Linked DNA regions of Bdellovibrio bacteriovorus HD100. The protein of the gene in region 2 interacts with the protein of the main gene of each other region in a pairwise test. Links are inferred from orthologs where the notes say so. Each region holds a gene or a part of one and is shown on either strand. Other genes may lie near its edges. The genes, in order: rpe and eno.

The links.
Region 1: the proteins of eno (region 2) and rpe interact in binary tests that used the Escherichia coli proteins (3 or more experiments, as listed by UniProt). The link is inferred for Bdellovibrio bacteriovorus HD100 from one-to-one orthologs.

Annotation. Positions count from the first base shown.
Region 1 is NC_005363.1:2,674,896-2,677,773, forward strand. The notes cover bases 96-2,878. They hold rpe (ribulose-phosphate 3-epimerase), read right to left. Parts: upstream 1,912-2,878; coding sequence 1,279-1,911; downstream 96-1,278. Other genes in these bases: BD_RS12590 (outer membrane beta-barrel protein), read right to left, coding at 138-659; BD_RS12595 (NUDIX domain-containing protein), read left to right, coding at 794-1,333; fmt (methionyl-tRNA formyltransferase), read right to left, coding at 1,913-2,869; def (peptide deformylase), read right to left, coding at 2,866-2,878. UniProt on the Escherichia coli protein: Catalyzes the reversible epimerization of D-ribulose 5-phosphate to D-xylulose 5-phosphate.
Region 2 is NC_005363.1:742,982-750,796, forward strand. What follows is about bases 1,898-4,896. They hold eno (phosphopyruvate hydratase), read left to right. Parts: upstream 1,898-2,762; coding sequence 2,763-4,031; downstream 4,032-4,896. Other genes in these bases: BD_RS03625 (hypothetical protein), read left to right, coding at 1,898-2,770; BD_RS03635 (cupin domain-containing protein), read left to right, coding at 4,408-4,704; BD_RS03640 (catalase), read right to left, coding at 4,742-4,896. In the rest of the region: BD_RS03610 (cytochrome P450), read left to right, coding at 1-15; BD_RS03615 (cupredoxin domain-containing protein), read left to right, coding at 1-487; BD_RS03620 (CpaF family protein), read left to right, coding at 512-1,618; more of BD_RS03625, read left to right, coding at 1,745-1,897; more of BD_RS03640, read right to left, coding at 4,897-6,175; BD_RS03645 (ankyrin repeat domain-containing protein), read right to left, coding at 6,179-6,664; BD_RS03650 (septum formation initiator family protein), read left to right, coding at 6,819-7,124; BD_RS03655 (helix-turn-helix domain-containing protein), read left to right, coding at 7,224-7,529; polA (DNA polymerase I), read left to right, coding at 7,593-7,815. UniProt on the Escherichia coli protein: Catalyzes the reversible conversion of 2-phosphoglycerate (2-PG) into phosphoenolpyruvate (PEP). It is essential for the degradation of carbohydrates via glycolysis.

The DNA.
Region 1 (2,878 bases), 1.9 Mb from region 2 along the record:
TGGTGACTTTTTACGTCTACAGCGCAGCATTTTCAGCCCTTTTTGACGCGGCGTAGGTGTAAAAAATCACCAGGCACCTTTTAAACGAAAAAAGCCACTCCAACGGAGTGGCTTTTGGATTGGAATTTGATTGGTTTTTAGAACTCCAGAGGCAGGGATACGGAAACAACAACGGATTCGTTTTTAGCGTCGATGTCGATACCGTCAACTTCGTCGAATGTTTCTTTCAGGTATTCCACGTTCAAAGACAGGAATGGCAGACCCGTGAAGCCTACGCCCAGCTTTGTGCTTTTACCTTTCATTTTACCGCTGTCCTCAAGATCGATGTCGTTCATGAAACCGTAACCCAACCATGCGCGAACCAGGATCGGGAAATCAAGACCGACAACACCGTATACGGTAGTTCTTTTCGCAGACTCATCAGGTCCGGAATCCAACTCAGATGTTCCACTGATACCCAAAGTCCCATCAAGACCCGCCCAGAACATCACTGGGGATCTGTAAGCCAGGCGCAAACCCAACTGAGTTCCATTAATTTTCCCATCTGGATCTGTGGTTTTACCCATTTCGTAACCAAGATACGGCTCTAGCAGAATGTCTGCGTGAGATACGCTCCCGAAACCCATAACAATCGCCAACGTGACCAAGAGCTTTTTCATAAAGTCTTCTCCTTTTGTAACCCAAAAAATTTAGGCATCCTTTAGAATTTTGAAGAGACTCTTTCGCAGGGTCAACGACTCAAGTCCCACCCTACCGAAAGCCCAGTCCAGATACACACGACCTTGGAGCGCTTATGTTACGAAGTTACAAAGATGACCGCGAATACTACGCCTCTTTGCCAAAAAAACGCATCGGGGTGGGCGTACTTCTTTTCTATAAAGGTGAGCTTTTGATCGTACAACCCACCTATAATCCGGCCTGGATTTTACCTGGTGGCACTGTCGAAGCCGAAGAGTCCCCCAGCGAAGCTCTGCAACGGGAGCTCAAAGAAGAACTGGGATTGAATATCCAGGCAGGCTCGCTGCTGGCGGTGGACTATGTCAGCAACCGCGACGTCAAAGGTGAATACATGCAGTTGCTTTTTTCCGCCAAAAATCTGACCGAATATCAGGCGCAAAACATCCGCCTGCCCATGTATGAAATAAAAGATTTCAAATTTGTCGCCGTTGAAAAGGCACTGGAAATGCTCACCCCGATTGTCAGTCGCCGCGTGCACAGCGTGATGCTGGCGCAAGAACAGGGGCTGGGGGCTATTTATCTGGAAGAGGGTCGTCCGTTTTACGACCCTTTAAGACTGGCAATCGCCGATCCGTACTCTTTGCCAAAGACATAACTGCCGGCAACGAACACATCCGCCTCGTGGCAAATCTTCGCGGTTTCCGCATTGATTCCGCCATCGACTTCAATCAGGCAGGACAAATTCTCCGAGGAAATTTCCTGACGCAGACGAGTGATTTTCGCCACCTGATCATTCATGAAGGACTGCCCACCGAAGCCCGGCTCCACCGTCATCACCAGCACCAAGTCACACAAAGGCAACAGAGGCAGAACCTCTTCCACCGCCGTGCGTGGGCGCAATGTGATTCCGGGTTTGGCGCCCAATTCACGAATGCGTTTCAAAGTGCCTGCGGCGTCTTTGGTGGACTCCACGTGAATGGTCAGATAGTCACTGCCCGCTTTCACGAATTCTTCCACATAGCGCTCTGGTTCTTCGATCATCAGATGCACATCCAACGGAAGCGGCGACACTTTTTTCAGCGCCTTCACCACCGGGATGCCAATAGTGATATTCGGCACAAAGCGCCCGTCCATCACATCGACGTGAATCCAGTCAGCGCCCGCCTGTGCGACCGCCTTGATCTCTTTTTCAAGATTGGCAAAGTCCGCCGACAAAATGGAAGGAGCCACCATCTTAGACGCCAAGTTGATCCCCCACTTTCAAAGCATGACCTTTCAGGAAATCAGCAATCGCCATGCGGTTGCGGCTTTCAGGCTGAACTTCAAACAGTTGCAAAACACCGTCACCGGTCGCAACAGAAATATGATCTTCATGAACAGCGGTGATCGTGCCGGGCTTGGCACTGCCGATAGAGCCGCCGTCACGAGTGACCGTGGCTCTGTGCAGTTTCAGCTTTTTCCCCTGCAAGAACGTGTAAGTGCCCGGGCCATAGACAAAGCCGCGGATCTTTCCGTCGATCGCTTTGGCAGACGTGCTCCAGTCGATCTGGGATTCCATCTTTTCGATTTTTTTCGCCAGCGTCACCTTGGATTCATCCTGAGGTGTCGGCGCCAGATTGCCACGAACATAGTCCATCAGTTCCACTTGCAGAAGTTCTGCACCCAACTGGGCCAGCACATCGTGCAACTGCAATGCGTTCATGTCCGGGGTGATTTTCACACGACGAATGCCGATGATGTCACCGGCATCCAATTTTTTGACCATCTTCTGCAGGGTCACGCCGCTTTCGACGTCACCGGCTTCGATGGCTCTTTGGATCGGAGCCGCCCCACGCCAGCGTGGCAAAACAGATCCGTGCACATTCACGCAACCAAAGCGGAAGGAATCCAAAAATTCCTGGGTCAGAATCTGACCGAAGGCCACAACCACCGCCACCTCAGCACCCCAGGTTTTGATTTCCTGAAGCATCAGTGGATTGGCTTTCAAGGACTCCGGCGCCAGAACCTTCAGGTTGTGGGCTTGAGCCAAAGCTTTTACAGGACTTGGAGTCAGTTGGAGTTTACGACCGGCAGGACGGTCAGGCTGGGTGACAACACCCACGACCTCAAAGTGCTCATCAGACAACAGAGCTTTCAAAGAGGTCACGGCAAATTCAGGGGTTCCTAGAAAACAGACGCGGACCTTGCTCACACTTCACAC
Region 2 (7,815 bases):
ACAGAGTTGCACTAAGGTTCTTTGCCTGTTGTTGCTGTCTTCTGTCGCGAATGCGTGGGAAGTGGACTTCTCCCGTCGTCAGGTAGAATTCAACAAGGTTAAAAATGAAGACCGCCTGCCGGCCAGCGTGCAGGAGGATCAGTCCGTCAACATTCTTAGCAAGGTGTTTGATTCGGTTGAGCCGACTCAGGACATCGTGATCATGAATACGGAAAAAGGCTTCGTTCCTGCGCAGGTGCGCCTGAAAAAGGGCGGCAACTATCGCATTCACGTGGTGAACGTGAACAACAAGGAAAAAAACGTCAGCTTCGTGCTGGATGCTTTCTCTGAGCATCACAACACGGTGTTTGGCGAACAGAAGACTTTCCATGTGACACCAAAAACGGACGGAATATTCTCTTACCAGTGTCCGGAAACGGCCGTGCAGGGGAAGTTCATTATTTATTCCGATGCGGCAGCGCCTGATCGCATGCCGGCGTCCAAGTAATTTTTTATCCGAGGAAAGGCACCCATGTCTGACCAGTCGAACGTTTTCAAACAGACCATTCAGCAGAATCTCGGTCCTGTTGCGAAATACCTGGACGACAAGGGTGTGTCCGAAATTCTTATCAATGGCCATAAGGAAATCTTCGTGGAAAGAAAGGGTAAGCTCGAAAGAGTTTCCGAGTCTTTCCCGTCCGAAGATGATCTGCGTGCCGCGGTGAACAGCATCGCGCAAAGTGTGGGTCGACGTATCGATGATGAATCGCCTCGTCTGGATGCGCGTCTTCCGGATGGTTCCCGTATTGCGGCGGTGATCCCGCCGATGTCCCGCAAGGGCACGACTCTTTCCATTCGTAAATTCACGAACAACAAAATCACTTTTGCCGACTATATCAAATTTGGTGCGATCACCGAGGATGGAGCACGTTTCCTGGACATCTGCATGTTCCTGGGAAAAAACATCATCGTCAGCGGTGGTACGGGTTCCGGTAAAACGACATTGCTTTCACTTTTATGCACGCGCATTCCGAAAGGTCAGCGAGTGATGGTGATTGAAGACTCCTCCGAGCTGCAGGTTGATTACGAGCACGTGGTGATGTTTGAAACCCGCCAGGCCGATGCCATGGGTAAGGGTGAAGTCACGATCAAGGATCTTTTAAAGTCCGCCCTGCGTTTGCGTCCCGACCGAATCATCGTGGGGGAGGTTCGTTCCAGTGAAGCGATGGAACTGCTGAACGCCATGAATACCGGTCACAAAGGATGTATGGGAACGGTCCACGCCAACACGCCAGAAGATGCGATTGTGCGGTTGGAAGCCCTGGCTCAAGGTGGTGATGCGAAGATCAGTGAGAAGGCTTTGCGCTCTCAGGTGTCTTCGGCGATTGAAATTATTATCCAGGTCTCACGTTTTTCGGACGGATCTCGCCGTATCGCAGCAATCAGCGAAGTGCGCGGATTCAGTGCGGATGGTTCATACAACGTGATCCCGATCTTTGAAATGTCCCGCCTAACACGCCGTCCCGACGGAACCCTGGAAGGAAAACTCCAGCCCACAGGCAACGTGCCGTCGTTCATGGAAGAAATCATCGACAACAACCTGCCCTTCCCAAAATCCAAGTTCGCAAAAGTCGCCTAAAAGGTGCCTGGTGACTTTTTACACCTACGCCGCGTTAATCCCATAACGCAGTTGCTCTGCACAGAGTGAAATATCGTTCGTTTTTTTGTGTTTAAAGAGTGGAAAAACTAGGCTAAGACCTTCTTCGTGCACTTTAGTTGTAAGATTTCAAACGCAGTTTTAACCGTTCTGGAGCAGCAAGGCGAAGACCTCAGCCCGCTGTATGAGCAGATCCATCTTCCGATGGAATTGCTCAAAGACTCGTCTTATTGGATGACTGCGCCTGAAATGGAAAACTTCCTGGAAACCGTACTGCGCCTTCCGCTGAAGCGAGAAGAAAACATTCTGCAGCGTGCGGGACATGAAGGGCCGGAGTTGCGTGCGTGGGGAGTGCTGGACAGCGTTCTGCGCATGATGCCGCACCCTCAGGAAATCTTCAACCAACCAGAGCAGTTCCTTTCTTACTTTATCTCTCCAAAACCACCGATTGAAAATCTTCGCCGTGATGAAGCCAGCATCTCGTTTGATCTGCCTTTGCCGGCAGAGCAATACCCGCTGGTGACGACTTACCTGAAGGCGGCGTTCGAGTCCCTGCCGGTTTACGTTGGTCAGCCGGCGGCGGTCTGTAACTGGGAAGGCATCACCATTCAGCTGAACTGGTCGACTCAGCAAAGTTCGATCTTCAGCGAATCGGTCGGCCATCAGGTCAGCCCGGCTTTGTTCCAAAGTCTGATCGATGATCTTCAGCGCACCCAGCGTGAACGTGAAGATCTGCAAAAATATGTCGGTGACCTTGAAGAAAGAATCCGTACAATTGAAAAACAGAATCTGAAGTCCGCCACCGGCGTTCAGGCGGAAGTGCCAGAGAATGCAGCGTCTTCGCTGCTGCCTCATGAAGGCTCTTTGTCCCACCTGAATTTCGACAGCGAAACTCCGGGCTATGTTTTGAGTCAGAATCTGGCGCGCCTGCACGACTACATGGTGCGCGCCCAGCAGCTGATCACCATGCTTGCAGCCCAGGGGAAAATGACCCCGGCGGTGAAAGAAGCCATGAGACGCGTTGACTGGGAGTTCGTAAAAACCCAGTACCCGCGCACGGTCTTTGAAAGCATGGATCTGGTTAAGAAAACGATGAATAAAAACGCCGACAAAGAAGGAAATCAACATGTCTGAAATCATCAGTGTCATCTCTCGTGAAATCCTGGACAGCCGTGGAAACCCGACTGTAGAGGTTGAAGTTACAACAGCTGACGGCAATATGGGCCGCGCAGCAGTTCCATCTGGTGCCTCCACAGGTGCTCACGAAGCTTGCGAGCTTCGCGATGGCGACAAAAACCGTTTCCTGGGTAAAGGCGTTTACAAAGCTGTCGACAATGTTCGTGAAAAAATCGCTCCGGAAATCGTGGGCCTTCAGGCAACTGAACAGGTTTACATCGATAAAATCCTGCGCGACATCGACGGCACTGAAAATAAATCCAACTTGGGCGCAAATGCGATCCTGGGTGTTTCTTTGGCAGTTGCCAAAGCGGCAGCTAAAGACTGCCGTTTGCCGCTTTACCGTTACGTTGGTGGCTCTCAGGCTTCTCGCTTGCCGGTTCCATTGATGAACGTTCTGAACGGTGGCGCGCACGCGAACAACGGTTTGGATATTCAGGAATTCATGATCGTTCCAACTGTGAACAACTCATACGCTGAGTCCCTGCGTGCAGGTACTGAGATCTTCCACACTCTGAAAAAGATCCTGGCGAAAAAAGGTCTTTCCACAGCAGTAGGTGACGAAGGTGGCTTCGCGCCGAAATTGGGTTCCAATCAGGAAGCTCTTGATTTGCTGATGAATGCGATTGTGGATGCTGGTTATGATCCAGGTCAGAACGTGTTCCTGGCGTTGGACGTGGCTGCAACTGAAATGTTCAAAGAAGGCAAATACGAATGGCAGGGTGGTCACATCAGCCCGACCGAACTTCTTGGCATCTACAAATCCTGGGCAGAGAAATATCCTCTTGTTTCCATTGAAGACGGCTTCGCGGAAGACGACTGGGATTCCTGGGTTCAGTCCACAGCTCAAATGGGCTCCACTATGCAGTTGATTGGTGATGATTTGTTTGTGACCAATCCAAAACGTCTGCGCATGGGTCTTGAGAAAAAAGCGGGTAACGCTTTGTTGGTGAAAGTAAACCAAATCGGTACTTTGACTGAAACTTACGAAGCCGTGAACCTGGCTCAACGTAACAAATTCCGCACAATCATGTCCCACCGCTCTGGTGAGACGGAAGATGTGACGATTGCAGATCTGGCTGTAGGCCTGAACTGCCATCAGATCAAAACAGGCAGCTTGTGCCGTGGTGAAAGAACCGCGAAGTACAACCAGCTTCTGAGAATCGAAGAAGACTTGGGCGGTATGGGCCTATACTGGGACAAAGCCGCCTTCCGATAGGCGGCCGCTGAAAAGGGTCCGACTGACTTCGTTGTGCTGCGGGCATCCTGCCCTTGCCCTTCGGGCTGACGCGCAAGAATAGCTTCCTGCTATTCTTGTCGGGCTCTCTCCTTCTCTCCGACGTGCTTGGAGCACGCCTCCGTTTCGGAGAGAACCCTCCGCCTTGCATTCGAGCCCTTTTGAGCGACCTTGGTTTTGGGGTGGCTTTGGGGGACTGGCTCAAAAGCTCGCCTTTGGCGGGCTTTTTTGCGTTTTGGGAGAGAGTGTTCGTAAGTTTTTTATTGAGGATACTTAGATGGAAATAAATAGATTAGCCGATCGAAGTTTTCGTCAGTTGACGTCGTCGAAGACGGGTGAGGAGTTTTCCTTGTCGGCGGTGATCTCAGGTGCTTTGGGGGCTCAGGGGCTTTTTATTTCTCATGAGATATTGGAGCCTGGGAAGTCTTCATCGGCGCCTCACTTTCATAACGGCACGGATGAAGTGGTTTTCGTTACCAAAGGCAGTGTCGTTGCCAAGGAAGGTTCCGAAGAGCTGATCTTGCTGGTCGGTGACAGTGCTTGCTTTAAGGCTCAAAGTGGGTTGCCACATTTTATTTCTAATCAATCCAGTGAGGTGGCCGAGTTTGTTCTGATTCGTTCTCGTCTTGACCAATCCGATGTCGTTTATGGCTAAAAGGCCCGTTGCGCAAGTTGTGCAACGAGCCCTTTCGTTAGTCTAATCCCAATTTGGCGGCGATGCGGCCGCCATAATCCGGATCGCATCTCTTGAAGTGTTCTATGTTTTTGGTTTGCAGGTCCTCTGAAATGGTTTTCATCGTGCCTGCGATGTTGGATGTTAAACGGTCTTTTTCTTCTTCGCTGAGCATTCGATACAAATTTCCGGCCTGCGTGAAGTCGTCATTGTCTTTGTGGGAGTCATGACGATCCAGAGTGCCTGACAAATTCAAGGCAGGGTCTTTGAAGCTTTCGTTCTGTACCGGACCGCCAAAACCATTGGGTTCATAGTTGTCCTGTCTTCCTCCGTTGCCGTCGAATCTCATGCTGCCATCGCGGTGATAACTGTTTACTTCCGAGTGCGGGCGATTCACTGGCAGGTACTGATAGTTTACCCCCAGGCGATAGCGTTGGGCATCCGGATAGGCGAACAGTCGTCCTTGCAGCATCTTATCCGGTGAAAAACCCACGCCCGGTGGGACGTTGCTTGGTGAAAAGGCGGCTTGTTCGACTTCAGCAAAATAGTTTTCCGGATTTCTGTTCAGCTCAAGAATCCCGACATCCAACAGTGGGAATTCGCTGTGTGGCCACACCTTGGTAAGATCAAACGGATCAAACCGGAATTGTTCGGCCTGACGTTCAGTCATAATTTGAACCTTCAAAGCCCAGCGTGGGAATTCCTTTCTTTCAATCGCCTCGAATAGATCGCGACCGGCATAATCCGGATCAGTTCCCGCCAGTTCGACGGCTTTGGCGACAGGAAGATTTTTGATCCCTTGCATGGATTTGAAGTGGAACTTCACCCACACGCGTTCGTTTTTATCATTGATAAAGCTGAACGTGTGGCTACCGTAGCCATTCATAAAGCGATAGCCATCTGGGATTCCGCGATCACTGAATAAGATCGTGATCTGGTGCAAAGCTTCAGGAGCTTTGGACCAGTAATCCCACATACGCACCGGGTTTTTATATCCTGTTTGCGGATCGCGTTTCTGCGAGTGGATGAAGTCCGGGAACTTCAAGGGATCTCGTTCAAAGAAGACCGGCGTGTTGTTGCCCACGATGTCCCAGTTGCCTTCTTCGGTATAGAACTTTAAGGCAAAGCCGCGCGGGTCGCGCTCGGTATCTGCGGAACCTTTTTCTCCTGCGACAGTTGAAAAGCGCAGGAAGGCTTCGGTCTTTTTGCCGATCTTTGAAAAGATCGCCGCTTTGGTGAAGCGCGTGATGTCATGAGTGACGGTGAAGGTGCCATAGGCGCCAGAGCCCTTGGCATGAACCACGCGCTCTGGAATGCGCTCGCGGTTGAAGTGCGCGAGCTTTTCAATCAGGTGATAGTCCTGCAAAGCCACCGGGCCGCGCGGGCCGGAAGTAAGGCTGTGCTGGTTTTCAGAAATGGGAATGCCTGCGGATGTTGTGAGTGTCTTTTTCATAAATTAACCTCGTGCGGGGATGAAGAAATGGGATAAAGCCTGCAGACGGCGCCAGAGGCGTGATCCTGGGGCGGGTGGTTCAGATTGAAGCTCATTGAACAGTCGCACCAGATCGTCGCGGCCAAAGGCTTCGGCAAAGCTCAAAGCAGTCTGCCCCTTGGGGTTGCGGGCATTCAGGTCGGCGCCGGCTCGGAGCAGCTGGCGGGCGATTTTGTCATGGCCCTTAAAAGCCACGCCCATAAGGATGGTATTGCCACTGTTGTCGCGCGAATTGACGTCGGCGCGACAGGAGATCAGCAGACTTACCAGGGAAAGGTGGCCATTATAGGCGGCCAGCATCAGCAGGGAGTGGCCCTTGTGGTTTTTCAAGTCGGGATTTCCCAGATTCTTCAGATAAGTCATTACCTGGCTGTAGTCATTTTGGCGAACGGCCTCAAAAACCGGGTCTTCGGTTTGTGCCGTCTTAAGATAGTCTGCCCACGTTCTCATAACACCTCTCTTGCTTTCACTAAGATCGGCGAAATGAAGGTATAAATCGAATCGATAATAAATATGAGAACTATCGATATTAACTATAAAGGCAAGGCTGGACCTAGGCTTCGGTCCTGTAGCCTTCGTCTGGGTATATAGCTAGAATGGATTCATGTCTTACACTCAGTTTGCGGTAGGTTTACGTCGATTTCTGAACAGTCCCACAAAAGTGGCGCTGGTTTGTTTGCTGATCTTTTCAGTTTCCATCGTTGTGAATGGAAATGCCTTCCGCCTGTGGGGTCTGCACCGTGATTTTGATAGAATCACATTTGAAATCCAGCAGACGCGTCAGAACATTGCGGCTCTGACCGGCCAACTTAAGCAGGCTAAGGACCCTTCCTTTATTGAGCGCCAGGCTCGCGATAAATTGGATCTGGCGGGCGAGCACGACCTGGTTTTTGTATTCCCTGAGCAATAGCCAATAACCCATCGCATTATCTAGTGTCTTCCGGGTATAATACAAATAGTATTCCTGCTCTATTCGGGGATACTTTTTGAAGTGATCCCAGGGGTTTATATGCTAGATAATAATATTCAGCAGCTTGATTGGAATAAAGAATCTCTCCGTGACCTCCGCCTGCGTTTGGGCTGGAGCCGATCCGATCTTGCCCGTCGTTTGCATTGTTCAATTGGTGACATCGAAGCTTGGGAAGAAGGACGCCGCTCTGTCGAGTCCTCCATCCGTGGCGATCTGGAGATCATTCTTCGTCAGGCGGAAGCTTGCAGCGATGAGGTCAAATACACTCCGGCTGCGGAAAACGAGCTGGATAAAAATGCCCTGGAACAAATCGATTTCACTCGCGTGAAAGCCGAATTGAAATAGGCATCAATCATCGACAATCAGGCCTGTGCGGTGTAGACCTTTGGTTTACATCCGGAGGCCTTCATGAAGAAAATCTACCTTATTGACGTCAGTGCCATGTTCTTTCGCGCCTTCTACGCGATTCGTGCCCTTTCGTCTCCAAGCGGAGTTCCGGTTAACGCCGTTTACGGCTTCCTTTCCATGATGATCAAACTTCTGAAAGAGGAAAAACCCGAGTATCTGGTTTTCTGCTATGACCGCAAAGAACCCTCTTTCCGAAAAACCATGTACGATGGCTACAAAGCTC